2 regions of the Halomonas sp. LS-001 genome follow, and region 1 is predicted to be linked to the other one. Evidence: predicted binding sites of a transcription regulator. Region 1 holds the regulator's gene; the other holds the start of a gene.
The links. The regulator LexA, encoded in region 1, represses DNA repair genes until DNA is damaged. The targets are predictions, from matches to a motif close to TACTGTNTANNTANACAGTA.

Region 2: the regulator LexA is predicted to act here: its motif matches at 5,309-5,328, upstream of recA (recombinase RecA).

The regions. Positions count from the first base shown of each region.
Region 1 is NZ_CM129816.1:1,588,073-1,595,519, reverse strand. It holds gene ppsA (phosphoenolpyruvate synthase) at 1-394, opposite strand, end outside; gene ppsR (posphoenolpyruvate synthetase regulatory kinase/phosphorylase PpsR) at 656-1,489, shown strand; gene ACU6TU_RS07155 (hypoxanthine-guanine phosphoribosyltransferase) at 1,564-2,142, opposite strand; gene nagZ (beta-N-acetylhexosaminidase) at 2,234-3,253, opposite strand; gene ACU6TU_RS07145 (L,D-transpeptidase family protein) at 3,390-3,908, opposite strand; gene ACU6TU_RS07140 (TetR/AcrR family transcriptional regulator) at 3,886-4,605, opposite strand; gene lexA (transcriptional repressor LexA) at 4,951-5,622, shown strand; gene ACU6TU_RS07130 (energy-coupling factor ABC transporter permease) at 5,657-6,328, opposite strand; gene purU (formyltetrahydrofolate deformylase) at 6,418-7,272, opposite strand.
Region 2 is NZ_CM129816.1:2,873,488-2,880,934, reverse strand. It holds gene eno (phosphopyruvate hydratase) at 1-905, shown strand, start outside; gene fdxA (ferredoxin FdxA) at 1,483-1,806, opposite strand; gene mutS (DNA mismatch repair protein MutS) at 1,965-4,544, opposite strand; gene ACU6TU_RS12955 (CinA family protein) at 4,710-5,231, shown strand; gene recA (recombinase RecA) at 5,349-6,467, shown strand; gene ACU6TU_RS12945 (regulatory protein RecX) at 6,498-6,959, shown strand; gene alaS (alanine--tRNA ligase) at 7,151-7,447, shown strand, end outside.

The sequences.
Region 1 (7,447 bases):
CCGGAAGGTCTTCAGCTGTCGCTGAGCTTCGCACGGCCACTTTCAGGTTGGGGTGTTGCTGTTGAAGTTGCTCATAAGCCTGGCGCAGAGCGGCCTCAAAAGCGGGTGGTAACGGCGTATCAATCACCCACTGACGAATATCGCGGCCCGCTTCTGCCAGCGCTTTAACGTCATCAACGTCCAGGCGTGACAAGGTCGCATTAATACGTTCATTAAGATTTTTGTGGGAGAGAAATTCCCGGTAAGCATGTGCCGTGGTAGCAAAGCCGCCAGGCACCGTCACGCCAACGCCAGACAGGTTTGAAATCATTTCACCTAACGAGGCGTTTTTACCACCGACCCGTTCTACATCGCCCATGCCCAACTGGTTAAACCACAGAATGTAATCTTCCACGCAACCCCCTAGAGTTTAGCCTCTGCACGGCCAGCGGGCCGCCAAAATAGATGCTGACACCCTAGCATCGCCCCATCTTATTCGCCATTGGTCTAACATCGAAGGTGATGGAGGATAATTACAACATAGAGGGGATTTTGCTGATTTGTGTAGTCTTCCGGCATGACGTGAAGTTTTCTAAAGCGTTATTGTTCTTGATAACAAGCCGTGACAATATCACACGATATGGACAGCCCCGAGCATCAATAGAGCGAATACCCGATGACACGCACCGCTTTTTTTATTTCCGATGGTACCGGCATCACGGCAGAAAGCCTGGGCCGTAGTCTGCTGGCACAGTTTGAAAACGTCGATATTAAAATGCTGACCAAGCCCTATATTGACACACTGGCCAAAGCGCGTGCGCTCGTGGAAGTCATTAATGCCACGGCTGCTCATGATGGCGAACAACCGATCATTATTGACACCATCGTTGATCAGGAAATACGTGACGTCATACGTGAAGCATCAGGCTTCAAGGTCGATATCTTTTCGACCTTCCTCAAGCCGTTGGAACAGGAATTGGAGACACACTCGTCATACAGCGTCGGACGCACCCACTCAATTGGTAGCGACGATGTCTACATGGACCGCATCCACTCTGTTCACTTTGCACTTGATAACGACGATGGTGCACGCACACATCAATATAACCAGGCTGATGTCATTCTGGTGGGCGTTTCACGCTGCGGCAAAACCCCCACCTCACTTTATCTGGCGCTACAGTTTGGCATTCGTGCGGCCAATTACCCACTTACCGAAGACGACCATGACGAAGATGGCGTACTCAAGTTACCCAAGTCCCTGGCGCCGCATCGACACAAATTATTTGGCCTGACGATTGATGCCCGCCGTCTCGCCGCCATTCGGCATGAGAGACGCCCTAACAGCCGTTATAGCTCAATGGACCAGTGCCTTCAGGAAATCGAGCAGGCGGAATCTCTCTACCGCAGCATGCACATCCCTTACATTGATACCACACGCTTTTCCGTTGAAGAAATATCCACACGAATGATTGCGGAAACCGGGCTAACGAGGCGTTTTTCACCACGTTAAACAGTCAAGCCGTCTATGCAGGCATCAGAACGACTGATGCCTGATTTCTAGGCCCCTGACTCAAAGCGCCTGAATCAAAGTCCTTTGGGAGCAAATATCCCAGGCGCGTTGCGCCAATATCCTTTGTAATCCATGCCGAAACCAAACACAAAGCGATCGGCAACTTCCAGCCCACAGTAGTCAGCTTTCAACCCCGGCGATGCCTTGCGGTCATGCTGTTTATCCACCAGGACGGCGGTGCTGATGCTGGCGGCCTGAGCGTCTTTGCAATAGGCCAGAATGGCAGCCAGTGTTGCCCCTTCATCTAGAATGTCATCCACAATAACCACATGACGCCCCGCCATGGGAACTTCAGGTGATACACGCCAGAATAGCTCGCCGCCACGCAGTTCACTGCGATAACGGGTGGCGTGAATGTAATCCACTTCCAATGGGAAACCCAGGCGCGTTAATAGATGACCGGTGGTAATCAGGCCGCCATTCATCACACAGTAAAAGACCGGTAGCTTGTCACCCATATCCCGAGTAATTTCTTCTGCCATGCGGCCCAGTGCATGCTCAACCTGCTGCTGTGTAATCAGGCAGTCGGCGTTTTCCATTAACTCGCGCATGGAATCGCGCGAAGCCTGTGTTTCGTTATCTAACTTGGCCATCATTTATCCTAAAACAATCATTCAAACTCGTTTCACACCATCTGAGTTAACCCGACCTGACGCCGACGGTTATAACTATCCGTTTATCCGTTTATCCGTTTCCGTTTGTCATGGCTTCAAGCTTGGCGTGCGTACGGCGCCAACGCCCCAAGGCAGAAAGCGCCTCAAGGTCGGGGCGCGCGCGGGCATAGCGCAACTTCGATGGGCGCTTGGTGCTCAGTTCTGCACACGCTTTCACCACGTCAAGTGCGGCGGCGCGATCGTTGCACACCAGCAAAATATCGCAGCCAGCGTCGAGAGCGGCCTTGGCTCGCTGGGCAGGTGGACCTGCCTCATGTGCACCTGCCATGCTTAGATCATCAGAGAAAATACAGCCCTTAAAGCCGAGTGATTCGCGCAACATACCCAACCAGGAGCGTGAAAAACCTGCTGGGCGATGGTCAAAAGCGCTGTATATGACATGGGCTGGCATGACGCCATCGAGCATTTTGGCAAGCTGCTTAAACGGAACCAGATCATGCGCTTTGATCGCACTTAAAGGCCGCTCATCGACCGGTAGCGCAACATGCGAGTCTTCTGCCACGCTGCCGTGCCCAGGAAAGTGCTTACCCACTGCCGCCATACCGGCATCATGCAAGCCTTGGATCATCGCCTGCCCGAGGTCAGCCACTTGCTGCGGGTCGTTACCAAAGCTGCGGTCACCAATCACGCAGGAAGTACCGCCATCAACATCCAGCACCGGCGCAAACGTAATATCAAGCCCACAGGCTGCCATTTCCATGCCAAGTAACCAGCCAGTATCCCGCGCCAGCGCAACGCCCTCTGCCGGGTCAGACTGATAACGCTGACCGAGCATGGCCATGGGTGGCAAACGGGTGACGCCTTCCTTAATGCGCTGAACGCGACCACCTTCCTGATCCACAGCAATCAGTAATTCAGGGCGTATCCGGCGAATGGCATCACACAACGCCCGCACCTGGGTGGCACTTTGAATATTACGCGCGAACAGGATAACGCCACCGACAGCAGAGGCTTTCAAAAGGCGGCTCTCATCAGGCGTTAACGACGTTCCTTCGAGGTCAAGCATGACCGAGCCAACGGGGTGTGTCATGACAAAGCATCCTGAAAAATAGACAGCAATTCTAGTCAATCGGCGTCAACATGCAACGAAACCATCAAAACGGCATTGTCACATCGGCTGATGTCAAAGAATTGATAATCAGTAAGTAACGTAAGGCAGTCACACCTTATAGATGAATCCATACCGGTGTTCCCGGCACGGCAGACGCAAATACATGCAGCAGGTCATCACGCTTGAGCCGAATACAGCCATGAGACATTGGCTGTCCCATCGGTTCCGACGGCGGCGTTCCATGCAGGTAGATAAACCGCCGCTGGGCATCGACATCCCCTCCCCGGTTAAAGCCACGCTCAAGACCACAGAGCCACAAGATACGTGTCAGGATCCAGTCTCTGTCTGGGTTCTGTTCGCCCAGTGCCGGCGTATAAACTTCACCGGTCCAGCGGCGGCCACGAAATACGCCATCCATGGGTGCCTCGGCGCCAATGGCCGCACGAACGTAATGCCAGCCTAATGGCGTTTTGCCACTTCCCTCCTGCTGACCTGCCCCGGCTTTACCGGTTGACACCAGACAAGAAAAGCCCGCTTCGCGCCCCTGCCACAACGTCAACGTTTGCTGTTGAATATCAATTTCAACCCAGTGCCCCGTGTCAGGCGGAAGATCAGCTAACGACGGCGTGTACATGAGACCCCTTGCTCTGTCCATCCTTACCCTGTTCATCCTTCTGGTCATTCTTTTCGAGCCTTTCAGGCAAGGGTGCATTCATGCCAGCCACCACGACCGGGCGCAAACGACGCACCAGGTCGCGCACGGAAATATGCTCCTGATAATCTTTCTGAGCGATATCTTTCAGTGCATCCAGACCCGAAAAAGTAAACGTCACCGTGCCCAGCATAAAGTGCAATCGCCAGAAGCGCTCCGCATCAGGCAGATCGGGAGTTGCTTGACGAATCAGCTCCGTAAAGCGCGTAAAGACATCGCCATATTGCGCCTGGATAAAATGACGCAGATGCCCTTGGGCCTGACTGTAAGCCAGGCCCAGAAGGCGCATGAACACCTTGAGACTGTTGCGTTCAGCAGGAACCGACAATACCGTTTCAGCCATGGTTTCCAATAACACTTCAAGAGGAATCACCTGGCCTTTGTATTGCACTTCAAGTTCATCCAGAGCGCTATGAAAACGTTCGCTGAAAGGATCGAGATAACGGGAAAACACTGACTGAATCAGCGCTTTCTTAGAGCCAAAATGGTAATTGACCGCTGCCAGATTAACTTTGGCTTTACTGGTGATATTGCGCAGCGACGTTTCCGCAAAGCCCCGCTCTGCAAATAGTACTTCAGCGGTGTCGAGAATGCGTGTCACTGTGTCAGGCTGAGCCATGGACGCTCCAGAGAACAGATGTTTAAAACAACGCCTGATATTACGTCATGGGTCAAAGGTGCTCAACGTTTGTTACACAAATACTTACAAACATTTTATGCCACCGCATGGCTTATTGACTTGCCAACACGCAAATGCTTGGTATCACTACACAAAATTTAACGTTCAGCCTGTACTGGATAGAGACACATACTGTATACTTAAACACATGCTTTATTAAATTTTTTTATTCATAAATGCTGGTTAACGCATGACACATCCGTCTCAGACACCTGTCGTAATCACGCTGCCAGCATTTGTCTGTTTTTTATTTCATTAACCAACAAGATCAGGTGGGAGCGTATTATGTCTCGGCCTTTAACAGCACGTCAGCAAAATGTTTACGACTTTATCGTTAAGACCATGGGTGAATACGGCTATCCGCCGACTCGCGCTGAGATTGCCAAAGCGCTGGGATTTCGCTCGCCGAATGCAGCGGAAGAGCATCTTCGGGCACTTGAGCGTAAGAAAGTCATTCGCATTATCCGTAATACTTCCCGGGGCATCCGCCTGCCCGCTCAGGAAGGTGTCGATATAACAACAGCGACACCGGAAACCTCACCGGTAGAAAACATGTCATCCGGCTTACCCATCATTGGGGAAGTTGCCGCTGGCAGCCCGATTCTGGCCGCTGAGCACATTGATCGTTACTGCCCTCTGCCCGCCGAATACTTTACGCCAAAAGCTGACTACCTCCTGCGAGTACGCGGCCTATCCATGAAAGATGCTGGCATTCTGGAAGGTGACCTGCTGGCGGTTCACCGCACAGAGCATGTACGCGATGGGCAGATTGTCGTGGCCCGGCTGGAGGATGAAGTCACCGTGAAACGTTTTAAACGTGACGGGCACCTGGTACAGCTTCTGGCAGAAAATGAAGATTTCTCTCCCATCAGCGTTGACTTACGTTCACAGCCTCTCGAAATCGAAGGCGTGGGAGTGGGCGTTATTCGTGGCGGTAACGGTCAGGCACTTGGTTAAACATCACCTGACCTGCTCTCATCATCCATTCTGCTTACTGCATGTCGATGTATCGGTGGTCATTAAAGGTGGCCACCCAATCAGGGTGATAGACCAACAGAACACTCAGTAGCATACCGGTAATAAATGCTTCTGACGGCATCAGCAACGGCAGAAAACGCGCATACTCCTGAGCCAGATAAACCGCTTCTGGTTCAGTTCCCGCCACAACGATCATCCCAACGGCTACCAGCCCTCCTGCCAGCGTTGCCAACGCAGAGCCGAAAAATCCGCAAGCAAACAGAAAAACCATCAGGTTATCAGGAAGTCTGCGGTCTACAAAACGCCATATCAACACCGTCGTCAGTGCAGGCACAATACCTGTGACAAGCACATTTGCGCCTAGTAATGGCCACTCATTGCGTCCAATCACGACCATTGCCACATTGATCATGAGATTGCTTAAAAGCGCCAGTGGTGCTTTGAACACAATTGTCATCAGTACGGTAAACACCAGATGCAGTGTTAACCAATCCACGGCTTGTGCACGCAGCTGCCACATCAGCACAACGGCCAGTGTCGCCGCCAGCCAGCGGTGCTGCAGTGCTGTGTCATTCATCAAAGGCTTCCAGGGCTTTAACATGACAACCCATATCAGCATCGCCGAGGACATCACTGCAGAAAGCACTAGCGCCCAGGGTGCCAGGACGCTTTCAGCAAAGGACATAAAGCCACCTCAATGGTATCGATAAAATCACGCACTATGATATGAAACCACGCACTATGATATTAAACCACGCTCTGTGATCCTCAACGTTAGCTGAACACCACCGTCTTGTTACCATGAATAATCACACGGTCTTCAAGGTGCCAGCGAACCCCGCGAGCAAGTACCGACTTTTCAACATCACGCCCGAAGCGGACCAGATCTGTCGGCGTATGACAATGCGTTACACGATGAATATCCTGCTCAATAATAGGGCCAGCATCGAGTTCTTCGGTCACATAATGACAGGTCGCCCCGGTCAGCTTGACGCCTCTTTCATAGGCCTGATGGTAAGGCTTTGCCCCGGCAAAGGAAGGCAGAAAGCTATGATGAATATTAATCACCCGGCCACGGTAACGCTGGCATAAGGCAGGCGGCAGAATCTGCATGTAACGGGCCAGTACCACACAGTCTGCCTGCAAGGCTTCTATATGTGACTCAACAGCAGCGAATGCGGGCTGTTTGTCGTCAGGATCAACGGGAATGTGATGATAGGGAATGCCGTACCACTCTGTGAGTGAGCGTAAATCATCATGATTGGATAGCACCCCAACGATTTCACACGCAAGCTCCCCTGCCTGCCAACGATAAAGCAGGTCTACCAGGCAATGTGACTCCTTGGAGACCATGAGTACGACTTTAGGGCGTTGCGCGGTATCGGTCAGCGCCCACTGCATTTTGAAATCATCCGCAACGGGGCGAAACGCTTCACGAAACGCCTCCAGCCCAATCGCCAGCGAATCAGCGAGAATTTCATAACGCATGAAAAATCGACCCGTCTCAAGGTCCGAGTGCTGACTCGCTTCCGTAATTGAGCCCCCCTGCTGAGCGATAAAATTGGCCACACGCGCCACAATGCCCACCTGGTCGGGGCAGGAAACCACTAAACGATAGTATCGGGACATAAAAAGGACTCTTGAAGTAATTCTAGCCTGACAACAGCAGCGTAACGATAGCAACACATCAAAATATCGGGAATCGCGTTTCCGCTGAATATGCCAAATGGAAGACATTAAGTGTAACGGATGTATTCTCTCTGATCACGATCAGAAATTGCGTCAGATCGCGACGATGATTGTG
Region 2 (7,447 bases), 1.3 Mb from region 1:
CTCTCTACGCACATATCGCCGAACTCTATGGTCAACCGGGTGAGTACAGCATGCCGGTGCCGATGATGAATATCCTTAACGGCGGCGAACACGCGGATAACAACGTAGATATTCAGGAGTTCATGGTTCAGCCGGTAGGCGCCGCCAATTTCCGTGAAGGTTTGCGGATGGGCGCTGAAATTTTCCATGCGCTGAAAAAAGTGCTTTCTGCCAAAGGGCTGTCGACGTCTGTGGGTGATGAAGGTGGCTTTGCGCCAAATCTGGCATCTAATGCCGATGCCTTGGCGATCATCAAACAGGCCGTCGCAGATGCCGGTTATCGTTTGGGTGATGATGTCACTCTGGCACTCGATTGCGCGTCCTCTGAGTTCTACAAGGATGGCCAGTACAACCTCTCCGGCGAAGGGAAAAGCTATGATGCGGAAGGCTTTGCTGATTACCTGGCCGGTCTGTGCGCCGACTATCCGATCGTCTCCATTGAAGATGGCATGGATGAGTCTGACTGGGATGGCTGGAAAGCGCTGACCGACAAACTGGGCGACAAGGTGCAGTTGGTCGGCGATGATCTGTTTGTGACCAACACCAAGATCCTCAAGCGTGGGATTGATGAGCAGATCGGTAACTCCATCCTGATCAAATTCAACCAGATTGGTTCGCTATCGGAAACGCTGGACGCCATCAGGATGGCCCAGGATGCTGGTTTTACTGCAGTAATTTCTCATCGCAGTGGTGAAACAGAAGACACCACGATTGCGGATCTGGCCGTGGGGACTAAGGCCGGTCAGATTAAAACAGGTTCACTGTGTCGCTCTGACCGCGTTGCCAAATATAACCGTCTTTTGGTTATTGAGGCAGAGCTGGGGAACGTTAACTACCCAGGTCGCAAGGCCATTAAAGGGCAGTAAACACAAAAAACGAAGCCATTGCGTACGACTTGTCTTCAGTTTTTGTAAGAAATATCTTACATGTGGCGTAGAGAATAGCGCAAAAACAAGTGTTTATCCGGGCAGATGTAACATTCTTGCCGGTTAATTGGTTGTTTTATGCTTTAAATGTTACACAAGGCGGGCCAAGTGGCCCGCCTTGTGTATTTTGGACGCCCTTGAGCCATCGGATAAATCTGCCACAATGCGTATATGGACAAGGGGAGGCAAGGAAGCTCTCAAGCAGGATGCAACGGGATAGACAGGTACGCTGGGTGATACCAAGAAGGTTGGCCTCGGCAGGGAATGTACCTGGGGATTGTTGGCACAGGCTGTGCCAATGGAGTTGCTAGGAGCAGGCGGCCTTCGGGCCGCTTTTTTTATGTCTGGCGCTTTTTATGCCTGGATGGCTAGCCTTCGTTGAGGCGGTTACGTTCGCGTCACATCATGACGTCACTTTACTGCTGGCTGAAGGCGCATTTCCTGAACAAAAACTGCGGCACTCATGAAAAAATCGAGCGCCGTAGTACGGTTGACCAAGAACGCAACATCCAGGTGTTTAGCGTTCCAGTTTTTCAAGCTTACCCGACTTGCCATCCCATTCTTCTGCATCGGGTAGCGGGTCTTTCTTCTCGGCGATATTGGGCCATACCTCAGCCAGCTCGGCGTTGATTTCGATAAACTGTGTTTGCTCGTCAGGCAGTTCATCTTCGGAAAAAATCGCCTCCGCCGGGCATTCCGGTTCGCACAAGGCGCAATCGATGCACTCATCCGGATGAATAACGAGAAAGTTGGGGCCTTCGTAAAAGCAGTCGACCGGGCAAACTTCCACGCAGTCAGTGTACTTGCATTGGATGCAATTCTCGGTCACGACAAACGTCATTGCTAATTCCCTCTTCACGTGCTGGTTATGTCGTCAGGTGGCATTTCCAGACTGGTTTAATAACATTTAAGAATAAAAAACTTTTTTTATATAAATAAGATGCTTTATTTTAGGGCGTGACACCTACCGGCGGCAAGTGCCATCTGCCTCCAATTCTATTACAGGCGTTCACGCCACTGATATAACAGGGCAAGTGCCTCACGCGGAGACAGGTCGTCAATGTGCAGCGATTCCAGTGCCTCTACGACCGGGTGCGTGGCCTGAGCAAAAAGATCATTCTGCAACGGGGTGTTGCGCGAAGACTCCGTGTCCGGCAGCGGGCCAGGCAAACTGTCGGTGTCACGCTTTTCCAGGCTATGCAATGTTTCTCTGGCCCGCCGGATAACCGCTGTGGGAACGCCTGCCAGCTGGGCAACCTGCAGGCCATAACTCTGGCTGGCCGGGCCCGGCTCAATGCGATGCATGAAGACAATACGGTCGCCATGCTCGGTCGCTGTCAGGTGAATGTTGGCAACACCGTCAGCATGCTCCGGCAATGCTGTCATTTCAAAATAGTGCGTGGCAAACAGGGTCAACGCGCGAAGACTGGCGAGGTGTTCGGCACTGGCCCAAGCCAGTGACAGACCATCAAACGTGCTGGTCCCACGGCCAATTTCGTCCATCAATACCAGGCTCTGCGACGTGGCGTTGTGCAGAATATTAGCGGTTTCGGTCATTTCCACCATAAAGGTTGAACGCCCGCCAGCCAGGTCATCGGAGGAGCCAATACGGGTGAAAATACGATCAACCGGGCCGATTTCCGCTGCATCAGCAGGCACAAAGCTGCCGCAATGCGCTAGCAGAGTGATCAGCGCTGTCTGACGCATATAGGTCGATTTACCCCCCATGTTCGGGCCGGTAATGATCAACATGGCCTGCTCGGGGCTAAGGGTGACATCATTGGGAACAAAAGGCGTTTCGCTGACCTGCTCGACGACCGGGTGTCGCCCGGCATGAACCCGGATGCCGGTTTCTTCCTGCAAAGTCGGGCGTACCCAGTTCAGGGCGTCAGCACGTTCGGCAAAGGCGCATAGCACGTCCAGCTCGGCCAGAGCACGAGAGGTTGCCTGGAGGTCATGCAATTGGCCGTTTAAGTCATCGAGAAGGCGTTCGTAAAGCCATTTTTCGCGGCTCAATGCGCGTGATTTAGCGGATAGGGCCTTATCCTCGAATTCCTTGAGCTCAGGAATGATAAAGCGTTCGGCGTTTTTCAGCGTCTGACGCCGAATATAATCGGCGGGCGCCTGCTGTGCCTGAGCGCGGGGAAGCTCAATAAAGTAACCGTGCACACGGTTATAGCCTACCTTGAGATGGCTGAGTCCTGTGCGTTCGCGTTCACGGGTTTCCAGTGCCACCAGGTACTCGCCGGCATTTTCCGCCAGGCCCCGTTGTTCATCCAGGGTGTCATCAAAGCCTTTGGCAATCACGCCACCTTCGCGAATTACCACCGGCGGGTTTTCAATAATCGCGCGTTGCAGGGTGTCGCTAAGTTCCGGATACGGCTGGATGTGTGCGCGCAGTTGATCAATTGTGCTGCCGTTTTCAATGGCACTCAAATGTTCACGCAGTTGGGGTAGTGTGGCCAATGCATCACGCAGCCTGGCCAGGTCTCTTGGGCGGGCGCTGTAGAGTGCCACGCGGGAAAGAATACGTTCAACATCGCCGACCGCGTTCAGGGTCTCACGCAAAGCTTCGTAGGCTACCTCTACCTGTAGCAGGGCAACGCCCGCCTGACGGTTGTTGACTATATCGCGCTGGCGCAGCGGGCGGTTAAGCCAGCGTTTGAGCAGCCGCGAGCCCATTGCTGTCGCACAGGTATCCAGTACGCTGGCCAGGGTGTTTTCGCTGCCACCGCCCAGATTGGTGTCAATTTCGAGGTTGCGCCGACTGGCGGCGTCGATCACCACGGCATCATCACGATTTTCAACACTGATAGACGTGACATGGGGCAGGCGGGAGCGCTGGGTATCGCGTGCATAGTCAACCAGTACCCCAGCCGCCACCAGCGCTGTGGTCAGGTGGGCGCAGCCAAACCCTCGCAGGTCCTGCACTTCAAACTGGTCGCAAAGGCTGCGGGTGGCGCTATCCAGGTCATACAGCCACTCACCCTGACGGCGCAGGCCGCGCAGTGATGACAGCGGCTCAGGCAGCGTCAGGTTCTCCGGTACCAGCAGTTCCGCTGGCGAGAGGCGAGTCAGCTCGGCGAGCATTTCTTCATCGCTATCGACCTCAAGCAGGCTGAAGCGACCACTGGAAAGCTCCAGCCAGGCAAGGCCCCACTTGGCCTGATGAGGCGCAATCGCCGCCAGAACATTATCGCGTCGCGCATCCAGCAGGGCTTCATCATGCAGGGTGCCAGGCGTTACGATACGAACCACCCGGCGCTCTACCGGGCCTTTGCTGGTGGCGGGGTCGCCGATCTGTTCGCAGATGGCAACGGATTCCCCCGAGCTGACCAGGCGTGCCAAATAGCCTTCTGCGCTATGAAAGGGAACGCCCGCCATCGGGATTGGCTGTCCGCCGGATTGGCCACGCTGGGTTAGCGTAATATCGAGTAACGCGGCGGCCCGTTTGGCATCGTCGAAAAACAGCTCGTAAAAGTCCCCCATGCGGTAAAACAGGAGAACCTCGGGGTGTTCACGTTTGATATTCAGGTATTGTGCAATCATCGGCGTATTTGCCGGGCTGGTAGTGGCCATGAGCGTCCTGAAATAAGCAGGGCGCAAGCTGAAAAGGCTTGCGCGCGGTTCCATAAATAACGTTTTACGCTTGAATGGGTTAGCGGCTTTTGGCCCCTCACATTCTTTGGGCACGCAAAAGCCGTTATTCTACGCTGAAGTCATCATCGACATGAAGGAGTGAGCATGGAACCAGACGTCGAAAGTCTGAAAAATCTTGATTTGACGCTACTCGCGCAACGCTTAGGTAAGCTCTGCCAGCGCCATCAGCTTGAAGTCACTACCGCTGAGTCCTGCACCGGTGGCGGTATCGCTAGTGCCATCACGGCAGTGCCTGGCAGTTCTGCCTATTTTTCGACGGGCTACGTGACCTACGCCAATGCCGCTAAAACGCGACTTCTGGGCGTGGAAGATACGCTGCTTGCCAATGACGGAGCGGTTAGCGAGGCGGTCGTCAAGGCGATGGTGGCAGGTGCCTGTAGAGAAAGTGGGGCGGATCTCGCCGTGGCAGTGAGCGGCGTGGCAGGCCCGGATGGCGGAAGCCCGGATAAACCGGTCGGCACGGTCTGGCTGGCCTGGGGGAGCAGGAATGAGCAGCACGCTGAATGTCTGCATTTTCCAGGAGACCGCCATGCCGTAAGGGAGCAGACGGTGCGCCAGGGGATTGCGACCCTGATCGTGTATATTAGCCATCAATACGGCGAATAAAGCGCAGCCTTCGCGTTGGGAATAAACGCATGTAATCCATGCCAGGGCATTTGCTTATGCCGCGTTTTTTGGCATACTACTGGCTAACTATACAGCATTTTTTTGAGGATTTTATCAATGGCTCAGGACGAAAACCGCACCAAGGCGCTTAACGCAGCGCTAAGCCAGATCGATCGCCAGTTCGGTAAAGGCACTGTCATGCGTTTGGGGGACACCCCGCGCGTGGTCATGCCGTCTGTGTCGACAGGCTCTCTGGGGCTGGATATCGCCCTGGGTATCGGCGGTCTGCCGTTCGGGCGTGTCTGCGAAATTTTTGGCCCGGAGTCATCGGGTAAAACTACCCTGACACTATCGGTTATCGCCCAGGCACAAAAACAGGGCAAAGTCTGTGCCTTTGTTGATGCCGAGCACGCGCTGGACCCGAGCTATGCGGAAAAACTTGGCGTTAATCTTGATGACCTGCTGGTTTCTCAGCCGGATACCGGCGAGCAGGCCCTGGAAATCACTGACATGCTGGTGCGTTCGGGGGGTGTCGACGTCATTGTGATTGACTCGGTAGCCGCACTGACACCACGGGCGGAAATCGAAGGCGAGATGGGTGACTCCCACGTTGGCCTGCAGGCGCGCTTGATGTCTCAGGCGCTGCGCAAAATTACCGGCAATATCAAAAACGCCAACTGCCTGGTGGTGTTCATCAACCAGATTCGCATGAAAATCGGCGTGATGTTCGGTAGCCCGGAAACCACTACCGGCGGTAACGCGCTGAAATTCTACGCCAGTGTGCGTCTGGATATTCGCCGCACGGGGTCGGTCAAGTCGGGCGATGAAGTCACCGGTAACGAAACTCGCGTCAAGGTCGTCAAAAACAAGATAGCGCCGCCGTTCAGGCAGGCCGAATTTCAGATTCTCTACGGCAAGGGGATTTATCATGCCGGTGAGGTGATTGACCTGGGTGTTCAGTGTAGCCTGGTCGACAAGGCCGGAGCCTGGTACAGCTATAAAGGCAAAAAGATTGGTCAGGGTAAAGCCAATGCGGCCCAGTATCTGGAAGATAACCCGGATACCATGGAAGAAATCGAAAGCCAGATCCGCGGGCAGCTTTTAGCGCAACCTGAGCCTAAAGATAAAAATAAAGAAGAAGGCGCGGATAAAGAAACAACCAGCGCTAAAAAAGGCAAGAAAGCCGCGCAGGAAGATGCCGCCGCTTTCGAACCCAACAGCGACGACTTGCTGTAACGTCCATGTCTCAATGGTTTGGGCCGTTTCATGGCATTTGATACGTCACAGCGTTCCCCCCGTGAGATCGCCATTGCCTTGCTGGCGCGGCGTGAATATTCCCGCGCCGAGCTGGCCTCAAAGCTGGCCGCCAAGCAGGTGCCGCCAGACGAGATAGACGCCTGCCTGGAGGATCTGGCCGCCAGGGAGTGGCAGTCAGATTCCCGTTTTGCGGCCAGCTTTATCCGTACGCGTATTTTGCGTGGCCAGGGCAAACGCCGCATTGAAAGCGAGCTACACCAGCGCGGCGTTGATAGCGCTACCATCCAGGCAGCGCTATCCGATGTTGTTGAACAGGAAGCGGTGGATTGGTTTGAGCTGGCGCGGGAAGTGCTGGAGAAGCGCTTTGATTCTGCGGGGGAAAGCCCTAAAGAGCGTGCCAAACGTGAGCGCTTTTTACTTGGCCGTGGCTTTGATTTCGAACAGATTCGCTATGCACTCTCCTGTCTGTAAGCGGTGCCTGCAGGCGCTTTGAGCCGTTCTTTTCGTACTTTGTTAGCGGCTTCTTATACTATTTTCAGCGTCTTCTCCTTCTCTGCGGCTTTAGTCGTTTGACAACTACGCTATAATGTCGCCTTTGCGACCCCGTCGGGTAGCGGCTAAAGCGCCCTGGGGCATCACGCCTTCTTGTTTACGGATACCCTATGAAAAGCGCAGAAATCAGACAGGCCTTTCTTGATTACTTTGAACAGCACGGGCATACCCCGGTGGCATCCAGCTCGCTGGTGCCGGGGAACGACCCGACGTTGCTGTTCACCAATGCAGGCATGGTGCCGTTCAAGGATGTGTTCCTTGGGCATGACCCGAGGCCTTACGTGCGTGCTGTCTCAGCGCAGCGCTGTGTGCGTGCCGGGGGCAAGCACAACGATCTGGATAATGTGGGTTATACCGCTCGCCATCATACGTTTTTCGAGATGATGGGGAATTTCAGCTTCGGCGAT